DNA from 3 places in the Staphylococcus parequorum genome. Region 2 is predicted to be linked to each of the others. Evidence: riboswitches for the same ligand, from Rfam matches in the RefSeq annotation. Region 2 holds a riboswitch; each other region holds the start of a gene.
The links. Region 2 has a riboswitch for S-adenosylmethionine ahead of AAA453_RS04765 (Na+/H+ antiporter NhaC family protein). Riboswitches for the same ligand answer to the same signal wherever they lie in the genome.

Region 1: it holds a riboswitch for S-adenosylmethionine, as region 2 does, so the genes downstream of both, metX (homoserine O-acetyltransferase MetX) here and AAA453_RS04765 (Na+/H+ antiporter NhaC family protein) in region 2, are expected to answer to the same signal.
Region 3: it holds a riboswitch for S-adenosylmethionine, as region 2 does, so the genes downstream of both, AAA453_RS11935 (methionine ABC transporter ATP-binding protein) here and AAA453_RS04765 (Na+/H+ antiporter NhaC family protein) in region 2, are expected to answer to the same signal.

Annotation. Positions count from the first base shown of each region.
Region 1 covers NZ_CP150682.1:269,162-272,445, reverse strand. Annotated here, with positions in the region: gene AAA453_RS01275 (DUF2232 domain-containing protein) at 1-193, opposite strand, end outside; gene metX (homoserine O-acetyltransferase MetX) at 500-1,468, opposite strand; SAM riboswitch class I at 1,529-1,629, opposite strand; gene AAA453_RS01265 (AzlD domain-containing protein) at 1,758-2,087, opposite strand; gene AAA453_RS01260 (AzlC family ABC transporter permease) at 2,084-2,779, opposite strand; gene serS (serine--tRNA ligase) at 3,108-3,284, opposite strand, start outside.
Region 2 covers NZ_CP150682.1:1,039,522-1,042,805, reverse strand. Annotated here, with positions in the region: gene AAA453_RS04770 (SRPBCC family protein) at 1-253, opposite strand, end outside; gene AAA453_RS04765 (Na+/H+ antiporter NhaC family protein) at 534-1,826, opposite strand; SAM riboswitch class I at 1,950-2,051, opposite strand; gene AAA453_RS04760 (flavin reductase family protein) at 2,179-2,790, opposite strand; gene AAA453_RS04755 (SDR family oxidoreductase) at 2,861-3,284, opposite strand, start outside.
Region 3 covers NZ_CP150682.1:2,437,647-2,440,930, reverse strand. Annotated here, with positions in the region: gene AAA453_RS11955 (arsenate reductase family protein) at 1-292, shown strand, start outside; gene gcvH (glycine cleavage system protein GcvH) at 462-842, shown strand; gene AAA453_RS11945 (toprim domain-containing protein) at 1,147-1,539, shown strand; gene AAA453_RS11940 (thioredoxin family protein) at 1,536-1,835, shown strand; SAM riboswitch class I at 1,891-1,998, shown strand; gene AAA453_RS11935 (methionine ABC transporter ATP-binding protein) at 2,084-3,109, shown strand; gene AAA453_RS11930 (methionine ABC transporter permease) at 3,102-3,284, shown strand, end outside.

The DNA.
Region 1 (3,284 bases), 770 kb from region 2:
TTACGACTGCTGTTAAACCAAATGATTCTACAGACTTATGCCATAAAATAATGCCTGGAATTGTCGCAAACAAACTCAATACAAGCCCAAGCGGTGGTAATATATGTAAAGCTAAAGCTACTACGACTAGCGTGATTATACTAAGTATAGTTGCCTTAGGATATATTTTTGAAAACAAATTCGCCACTCCCATACTATTTTTGACTATAACTTTTATTTTAACCTCTTTAAAACTTTTATACAATTATTGCCAACTCATTTCTATAGAAGTTAAACATACGCTACACATTCAACTATTCGAAGATAAACTAATATTCATCCTTTCAGTTGATATTGAGACAGCTAAATCCCCTATTACTTCACAAGATCACAGCTATTTCCATGTGTTTTCCCAGAAAAAATAGGACCTACAAAGCAGTCAGTCTACTTTGTAGGTCCTATTGGTTATTCTGATTCTGCTGTGTCGTCCTAAATTTAACATTCTATAGTACAGTCACGCTCATTTACGCTTGATTTTATAAACCTTTAAGAAATGGTATAAATTAGGTGCCCAATCATTAAAATTAACTAAAAACCCATCATGCCCTACATTGTCAGGTACAAAGAAATGTTTATGGTATTTGAATCGTTGGCCAACTGCATAAACAAGATCATCAGGATAAAGTAAGTCATCCGCAAAGCCCATTGTCATAATCTTAGTATCCAGTCTGCTGAACACTTCGTCCACGTCATCACGCCCTCTATCCACATCGTGGCTGTCTAAGACGTCAAGCAGTGTTAAATAACATGCATAACTAAAGTGTTTCATAAACTTATCGCCTTGGTGCCTTTGATATGCAACCACTTGATCTGGCGAGAAGCGTTGTTCATAACTTTTAGACGAACGGTATGTTAAGAAGCCGAGTTGTCTTGCGATACTCATACCTTGTTCATGGTCTAAATGAATCGCTTGTCTCGCAATTTCATTAAATGCACGACTATATGAAGATGTTCTCTGTGTAGCAGCAAGTATAACTGCTTTATCAACCTCAAATTTACGGTTATATAATAACTCTACTGCTTGCATGCCACCTAAAGAGCCACCTATAAGTATATTAATACGTTCAAAGCCTAAATGCTCAATACCTAATTCAATTGCACGCACAATATCACGCAAAGTCAGTTGTTCTGGGAAGTCTTCATCCGTAAGCGCAGAACTAGAGCCAAATGGACTACCAATTACATTGAAAGTTAAAAACTGATAATCATTAATCGGCATATAACCACCATCAATAATACCTCTCCACCATCCAGGTTGTTCATTTGTGCCATATGTTAAGTGATTTCCTGTCAAAGCATGACACACGACCACAAGAGGTTGACCTTTCAATCCAACATGTTCGTAACGTAATTTTAAGTTTGAGATCGTTTCTCCTGACTCTGTTGTAAATGGTCCTAATTCTAATGTATCAACCGTATAATTCGTCATGACTTACCTCCTACTTAGTAAAAAAACTCCTCACTATTCAATAAGTAAGAAGTTGAAAATTACTTATCATTCGACTATATCGTTGGTTTTAGCACCGTACTTTATTTAGCCGGTTGCTGAAGCATCATTGGGCCAAATCCCTTAGCTTCTCGAAATAAGATTTATTTTAATTGTATTGCACTACATTACTACTATTGATGTTCCAACAATCCATTCATTTTTAAAAAATGTCGGAATTTTCTAATTATTGTCATTCTAACGGATAAAATGATTTACATCAATGAAATAATTAAAATACCCATCTTAATGCAGCCATAATAATAATGCCACCTATGATTGTAATTGTTAAACTACGTGTGATAACTGCAATCACTATTGTCGGGACCATCGTAATTAGAAACGGCACATTAATGCTATAACCCATCATGCCATCTTGTTGTTCAATCAAACCATCAATAACTAAAGCAGTAAATAACGTGATTGGTATAAACGACAACCATTTTACAACTCTTTCAGATAGTTTAATTTTAGATATAAGTAAAAACGGTATAATCCGTGTAAACCATGTCACAATACCACAAAGCAAAATAATAATAAGCATATGCGTCGTTGTTGTCATCGTTCCATCACCACCCCGAGTCCAGCTGCTACCGTAGAAGCAAGAATAATTGCCACGTAAGACGGCATAAAGAGACTTAGAAGAAGCATCATCACAATTACAGTAATGATCAATACAAAATACGTCTTGATGCGAGAGCGTTGAACTGATTCAAACTGTGACACAGCTAAAAAGATAAACATCGCAGCAATAGCGAAATCTAAACCTAACGTCTCTGGGTTGTTTATGTATTTTCCAAATATAGCACCAATAACACATGCAAATGTCCAAAACAAATAAGCTGTGATATTTAAACCATATAACCAACGATCGTTAATTTTTTCTCCTTTAAGATGTGGCGTAATTGCTACACCAAACGTTTCATCTGTAATAAGCGTTGAAAGTCCTATTCGATTTAATAAGCCGTATGATTGGTAACTCGGTGCAAGCGTCATACTTAGTAGAAACATTCTGGAATTTACGATAAATGCTGTTAACACAATCGCAGAAATCGGTGTACCTGCGATGACTAATGCACAAATGATGAATTGTGCAGCACCAGCATATACAAGTAAGCAGAGTAAGATAATTTCAAGCAAACTAAATCCTGAGGCTACAGCAACAATTCCAAAAGACAGCCCTACCCCAGCGTATCCTAATAATGTAGGAACACATTCTTTCACACCTTGCTTAAAAGTTACATGCGCTTCCATTACCTCACTCCTTTCATTTTTAATTTTAAAAAACAATAGCTTAAGTTTAATATAAATTAGGCGTTATATTCAATCACTTTAGCATTCCGTTTGTGTGACGGAAGACAACCCTCTGTTTTAAAAATCTTATTTATCAACGTTTTAAACTTTTCTGAATCTTATGAAATATTTTAGACTTACCTGTTATTTTTCACATGAAAAACCATTGATGTTACTTACATAATTTTATAAATCCACTTAATTTTACCCCTCCCCTACCCCACCTCGATATAAATAAAGAGCGCAACAAAGGTCTTTGCTACGCTCTTTTAGCCATACTTATTTAATTTTATTTTACAGGACGGATCTCTGTTTTACCGCCCATAAATGGAACTAAAGCATCAGGTATTGTAATAGAACCATCTGCGTTTTGATAGTTTTCAACGATTGCTGCAAATGTACGTCCCACTGCTAACCCACTACCATTTAGTGTATGCACTAATTCTGGTTTAGCATTTTTATCACG
Region 2 (3,284 bases):
ATTCATACGGTGTTAACGTAATAAAAGAACCTTTTACTACATTTTCTTTCCCTTTACGAACGTCAACTATTTCATAACTTCCATTTTGTTCAGCGTTAATATGAATTGATTTATTTGTTCTATCTGTTGTCATAAACCATTGTTTAAGAAAACGTTGATCTGTCCATGCTTGATATAATAATTCTGGTTCAACTTTAAATAGTCGTTCAAGTCGAATCTCAACGTATTCATTTTCAACATTATATTTACCCACGATTGTTCACCTACTTTCACTCTTAATTCTATTCTAACCTATTCTACAAGACTTCTAAACAATAATCATATGAATCATAAAATGTTCTAGTCTTTACTTTAAAACGATCAACTTCTATATTTTATCGTCAATAGTCAGTAAACGTCAAAATTTTAAACGTCACTTCCGTAAAAACATGTATTTAAGAACTTTTTATAAAATTACATTATATTCCAACATAATAAAAAGGGAGGTTCATCAGATACAAACAATGCACTGATTCTCCTTCCCTTTTAACCCCTTATTTTTTATTTAATCTTGGTAAGTTAAAGAAGATTGCAATCAAACCACAAACTCCTAAAATCATAGGATAAATAGAGTAAGGTAATAACTCAAATGGAGATATAGATGCCACACCTGCTGCTGCAATTAACTGTGGACTATAAGGTAAGAGTCCTTGGAAACAACTCGCAAACATATCCAAAATACTTGCAGATTTTCTTGGGTCTACATCGTATTCTTCCGAAATTTCTTTTGCTAGTGGACCAGCCATCAATATCGATATCGTATTATTCGCTGTTGAAATATCCGCTGCACTGACTAACCCAGCTATACCTAATTCTGCGCCACGTTTTGATTTCACTCTATTACGAACAAAGTGAAGTAACCATGTAATACCGCCGTTATGTTGAATAAGTGCTACAAGACCTCCGATAAGTAAGGCAATCATCGCTATATCTTCCATACCAATAATACCTTTTGAAATAGATCCTAATAATCCCGTCCAACCAAATGATCCATCTATAAGGCCAATTACTGCTGATAATGCGATACCACCTATAAGTACAATAATCACATTAATACCAATTAATGCTAATATCAGTACCATTAAATAAGGTAAGACTTTGATAATGTTATAGTCATAACTTTTAGTTGCATCAATTTGTGCTCCATTTGTTAAAAACCACAAAGCTATAATCGTAAATATAGCACCTGGCAACACAATTTTAATATTCACTTTAAATTTATCACTCATTTTTGTTTTTTGAGTACGTACAGCTGCGATTGTTGTATCTGAAATCATTGATAAATTATCACCAAACATTGCACCACCTACAACCGTAGCCATCGTAATAGCTGCTGAGACATCAGTTGCTTGACTCAATCCAAATCCAACAGGCGCTATTGCTGCTACTGTACCTACAGAGGTACCCATTGAAAGCGAAACAAACATACAAATAATAAATAAGCCTACGATAATTAAATTTTCTGGAATAAGTGACAATCCTAAATTAACTGTAGATTGCACGCCACCCATGTCTTCAGTAGTTTGAGAGAAGGCTCCAGCCAGTATAAAGATGAGCATCATTAAAATAATATTTGAATGACCCGCGCCTTTTGTGAAGACTTCCACTTTTTTATGAAACGTTTCTTTTCTATTTAAAATCAAAGCTACAATAGATGCTACTAAAATTGCTACATTTAAAGGCATTGTTGAAAAATCACCCGTACCAATACCTACACCTAAAAATAAGCCTACAAATACGAGCAATGGAATCAATGCCCAAGCGTTACCTTTCTTTATCTTCTCCATACAAAACCAACTTTCTATAAGGGTAAAAGCGTGAAATTTACTCATCGCTATTTCTTTGTTTTTCCTTTTTGAAAATAAAAAAACTCTTTTCTATTGAAGAAAAGAGTAAACGTTGTGTTTTCATTCTTATCTTCTAGCATACATTTATGCTACTGGAATTGGCACACGCATCATCATGTTGCCGAAGTATCGACGGGCCAGTCCCTCCACTTCTCTAGATAAGTTATTAAATTGTTCTATTACAGTACATTTTCAACTGTAATTCGTCAAATACTGATTTAGCTTAATACGTTAAAGCACGTTTGTCAACATTACTTTGCAATCATACGCTATATACAAAAAGTGCGACACCTTATTCAGTAGGTCGCACAATCGTAAATGTTTCTCCTAACGACGCATAGTCATTGCCGGCTAAGCGCGAGACAGCTGCTAATGCCTGAGCATCAATTTTACTATCTTCAAAGTATACATCATCATCGATATGGAACATAACGACTTCACCAATAATTAAATCAGAACCTTCTTGTGGATCGCCCAATGGAATAATTCTGTTTAATTTACATTCCATGCGGACTTTTGCTTGTTGTATCCCTGGGACAGAAACAAGTTCTGAATCAATACATGTTAAATTTGTTCTTTCTAGCTCATTACGCTTACGCTCTATTGGTGCTGCCGTTTTATTAACTTCTTCAACAATTGTTTCATCAGTAATATGAACGACAAATTCTTCGGTTTCTTCGATATTTACTGAGGTATCTTTTCGTTCACCTTCTGAACGGACCGTAGAAATCATAATCATTGGCGGTGCGCTATTCACTATATTAAAGAAACTGAATGGCGCTGCATTTAAATGACCTGATTTATCTTGAGAAGTAACAAATGCAATCGGTCTTGGAATTATACTCCCACTCAATAATTTATAATTTTGTTTTTTAGAGAGTGTATCTGCTTTAAATTGTTTCATATTTTATTACCATACCCTTCAAAAAATAAAAGCTAGATAATCTATAAGAGATTACTAACTTTTGATATCATTAGTCTAACTGAGTTCCGCCTGTTACACCATAAACTTGCCCAGTCGTATAACTCGACTCTTCAGCAGCTAAATGTACATATACTCCTGAAAGTTCAACAGGTTGCCCTGCTCTACCTAACACTTCTTTTTGACCAAATGTAGGTATCTTCGATTGTGGTTGTCCGCCAGATATTTGTAGGGGTGACCAAAATGGCCCAGGTGCTACACAATTCACACGAATACCTTTGGCACCTAATTCTTCTGATAAACTTTTAGTTAATGAAATGATTGCTGCTTTTGATGCTGCATAATCATGTAGGATAGGACTTGGATTATACCCTTGCACGGATGATGTTGTCGTAATTGTAGCACCCGGTTGTAAATAATCTAGTGCTTTTTGAACTGTCCAAAATATAGGATAAACGTTTGTTTCAAATGTTTCA
Region 3 (3,284 bases), 1.4 Mb from region 2:
GGAGTATGGTGTTAGTTTTGAACCTATTGATATCGTTCAACATACACCTACTAAAAACGAGTTTAAAGATATTATTGAAGCGACAGAAATTGATGTTAACAAACTCTTTAACACACATGGCGCAAAATATCGTGAGCTTGGATTGAAAGATAAGTTGAAAGATTTAACGTATGATGAAAAGTTAGATTTATTGGCTTCAAATGGTATGTTAGTTAAAAGACCACTAGCTATTTCAGGAAATAAAGTTACAGTTGGATTTAAAGAAGACCAATATAAGGAAACTTGGTTATAAAATAAATTTTAATTTCATAATTAAATAAGTGGTTATAATAGTGATTGTGTAAACGCTTCATCTATTGCTATGAAAAAGATTTGATTGAATTATGTTATCGAGAAATAGTTGCTTGAAAGCTTTTCATATGGCATCATTAATATGTAAAATCATTTAGGAGGGGATTCTTGTGGCAGTACCGAGTGAATTTAAATATTCTAAAGAACATGAATGGGTTAAAATTGAAGGCAATACAGTAACAATTGGTATAACTGAATATGCTCAAGGTGAATTAGGAGATATCGTATTCGTTGAATTACCAGAAGTCGACGATGACATTAACGAAGGTGAAACTTTTGGTAGTGTTGAATCGGTAAAAACAGTTTCAGAACTTTACGCACCTGTTACTGGGAAAGTTGTCGAGTCTAACGAAGAATTAGAAGACAGCCCAGAATTCGTAAATGAATCACCATACGATAAAGCATGGATGGTAAAAGTTGAATTAAGCGATCAAAGTCAATTAGATGAATTATTATCTGCTGAGCAATACTCAGAAATGATTGGTGAATAAAAAATAAAGTGCGAACTCCATGATATTGATTATCTTGGGGTTTTTTTAATAAGAATATTTATTTTATATGCTTTTTGTCAAAAATAAACATGTATAAAGTGAGCTATAGTAGAGCCTAGCTTAGTAGAACTAAAGAACAGATATTATATAAGAAAAAGATCATCTGATTAGATGTCTTTAAATGACAAAAATCATTTTCAATAATAAGATAAGATTAGGAATATGTAAATTATGTTTATAGTCGCTAAGTATTGTGAAGAACTAAGTAGATTGAACAACTATCAACATTTAGAGGGTGGATGTCATGACGATACTAAACCAAGTGATCATTGTCGAAGGCAAGTCAGACAAGAAACGGGTAAAGCAAGTTATTGATCAGCCAATTGATATCATATGTACGAACGGTACTATGGGCATTGATAAAATCGATGAAATGGTTGAAACTTTATATGATAAACAAGTGTATATTCTTGTGGATTCAGATAAAGAAGGTGAAAAGATACGGAAATGGTTCAAACGATATCTCAGTGAAAGTAAACATATACGCATAGATAGACAATATTGTGAGGTTGCTAGATGCCCTAAACCATATTTATCCAGAGTACTGCGAAAACATGGTTTTTCTGTAAAAGATGCAGAAAAAGTAGCTAAAGCAAAATTAGATTATATAGCTGAAAGGGTAAGTTTATTAACATGAATGTAACAAGTGAACACCGTGCAGATGTGCACGAACATGAAGAAAAAGAAAAATATTTAATATTTGGTTATACACCAACGTGTGGAACTTGTAAAGTTTCAGAACGCATGTTAGATATAGCAAATGAAATTTTGAAGCTACCAATTACGAAAATAGATTTGAATTTTCATCCTGATTTTAGCCAAGCGCAAGAAATACAATCTGTACCTGTGCTCATGCTGATGTCTAAAGGTAAAGAACAGAAAAGAATTTACGCATTTCAATCTGTTCCTTATTTGTTAGAAAATTTAAAATAGTTATTGACGAAACATGAGTGCGATGATAGGATTAAAAATAATTAAATAAATGATACTCTTATCAAGAGTGGTGGAGGGATGTGCCCTTTGAAGCCCGGCAACCGTCTGAATCAGAAATGGTGCCAATTCACATGAAGTTATAATTAACTTTGGGAGATGAGAGAAGCGATTAATGCTTTCTCTTTTCTTCACTGCATAAAAGGGGAAGCATTTTTTAATTGATAGTGTAATACAAGGAGGCAAGTGTGATGATTGAATTAAATCAAATAGTCAAAAGGTACAAAACAAAAAAACACGACGTACTAGCTGTAGATCATGTTGATTTAAGCATTCAATCAGGCTCAATCTTTGGAGTGGTTGGTTTTTCAGGAGCGGGGAAAAGTACTTTAGTAAGACTCTTGAACAATCTCGAGCAACCTACTTCAGGTGACGTAATTATTGATGGAGATAAGATTGGTGATTTATCTAAATCAGATTTAAGAAAAAAACGTCAAAAAGTGAGCATGATTTTTCAACATTTTAATTTACTGTGGTCACGAAATGTATTAAATAATATTACATTCCCGCTAGAAATTGCTGGTGTTTCGCGTCGTGAAGCGAAGCAACGTGCTTTAGAATTAGTGGAATTGGTAGGACTAAAAGGAAGAGAAAATGCATATCCATCGGAATTGTCAGGTGGTCAAAAGCAACGTGTCGGTATTGCGCGTGCATTAGCTAATGAACCTACTGTATTGCTTTGTGATGAAGCAACAAGTGCGTTAGATCCTCAAACGACCGATGAAATTCTAGAATTATTATTAAAGATTAAAGAAGAACGAAATTTAACAATCGTAATCATTACACACGAAATGCATGTCATTCGACGTATCTGCGATGAAGTCGCTGTTATGGAAAGTGGCCGTGTAATTGAACAAGGCGAGGTTACAACTGTCTTTGAAAACCCACAACATGCAGTAACAAAACGCTTTGTGAAAGATGATTTAGACGATGATTTTGATGAATCTATCACAGATTTAATATCATTAAAGGAAAATGATTATGTAGTTCGCTTGAATTTTACAGGAAGCAATACTACGGAGCCGTTAGTATCATACATAACTAAGACGCATAATATTGATGTAAATATATTGGAAGCTAATATTAAACATACGAAAGATGGTTCAATCGGCTTTTTAGTAGTACATTTACCAACAGTAAATTCAGAAAAATTCGAAAAGTTCAAAAACGATTTAGAAGCGCAACACGTTTCAGTGGAGGTGTTAAAGCATGGGTAATTCGTTTGGTGACATACTCCGTGAGATGGTTACTATGCCAAATATCAGTTGGGACGAAGTTTGGTTAGCAACATATGAAACAATTTATATGACTGTAATAGCAACAGCATTTGCTTTTGTTTTAGGACTGATTTTAGGTGTTTTACTCTTCTTATCAGCTAAAAGTAAATCACCA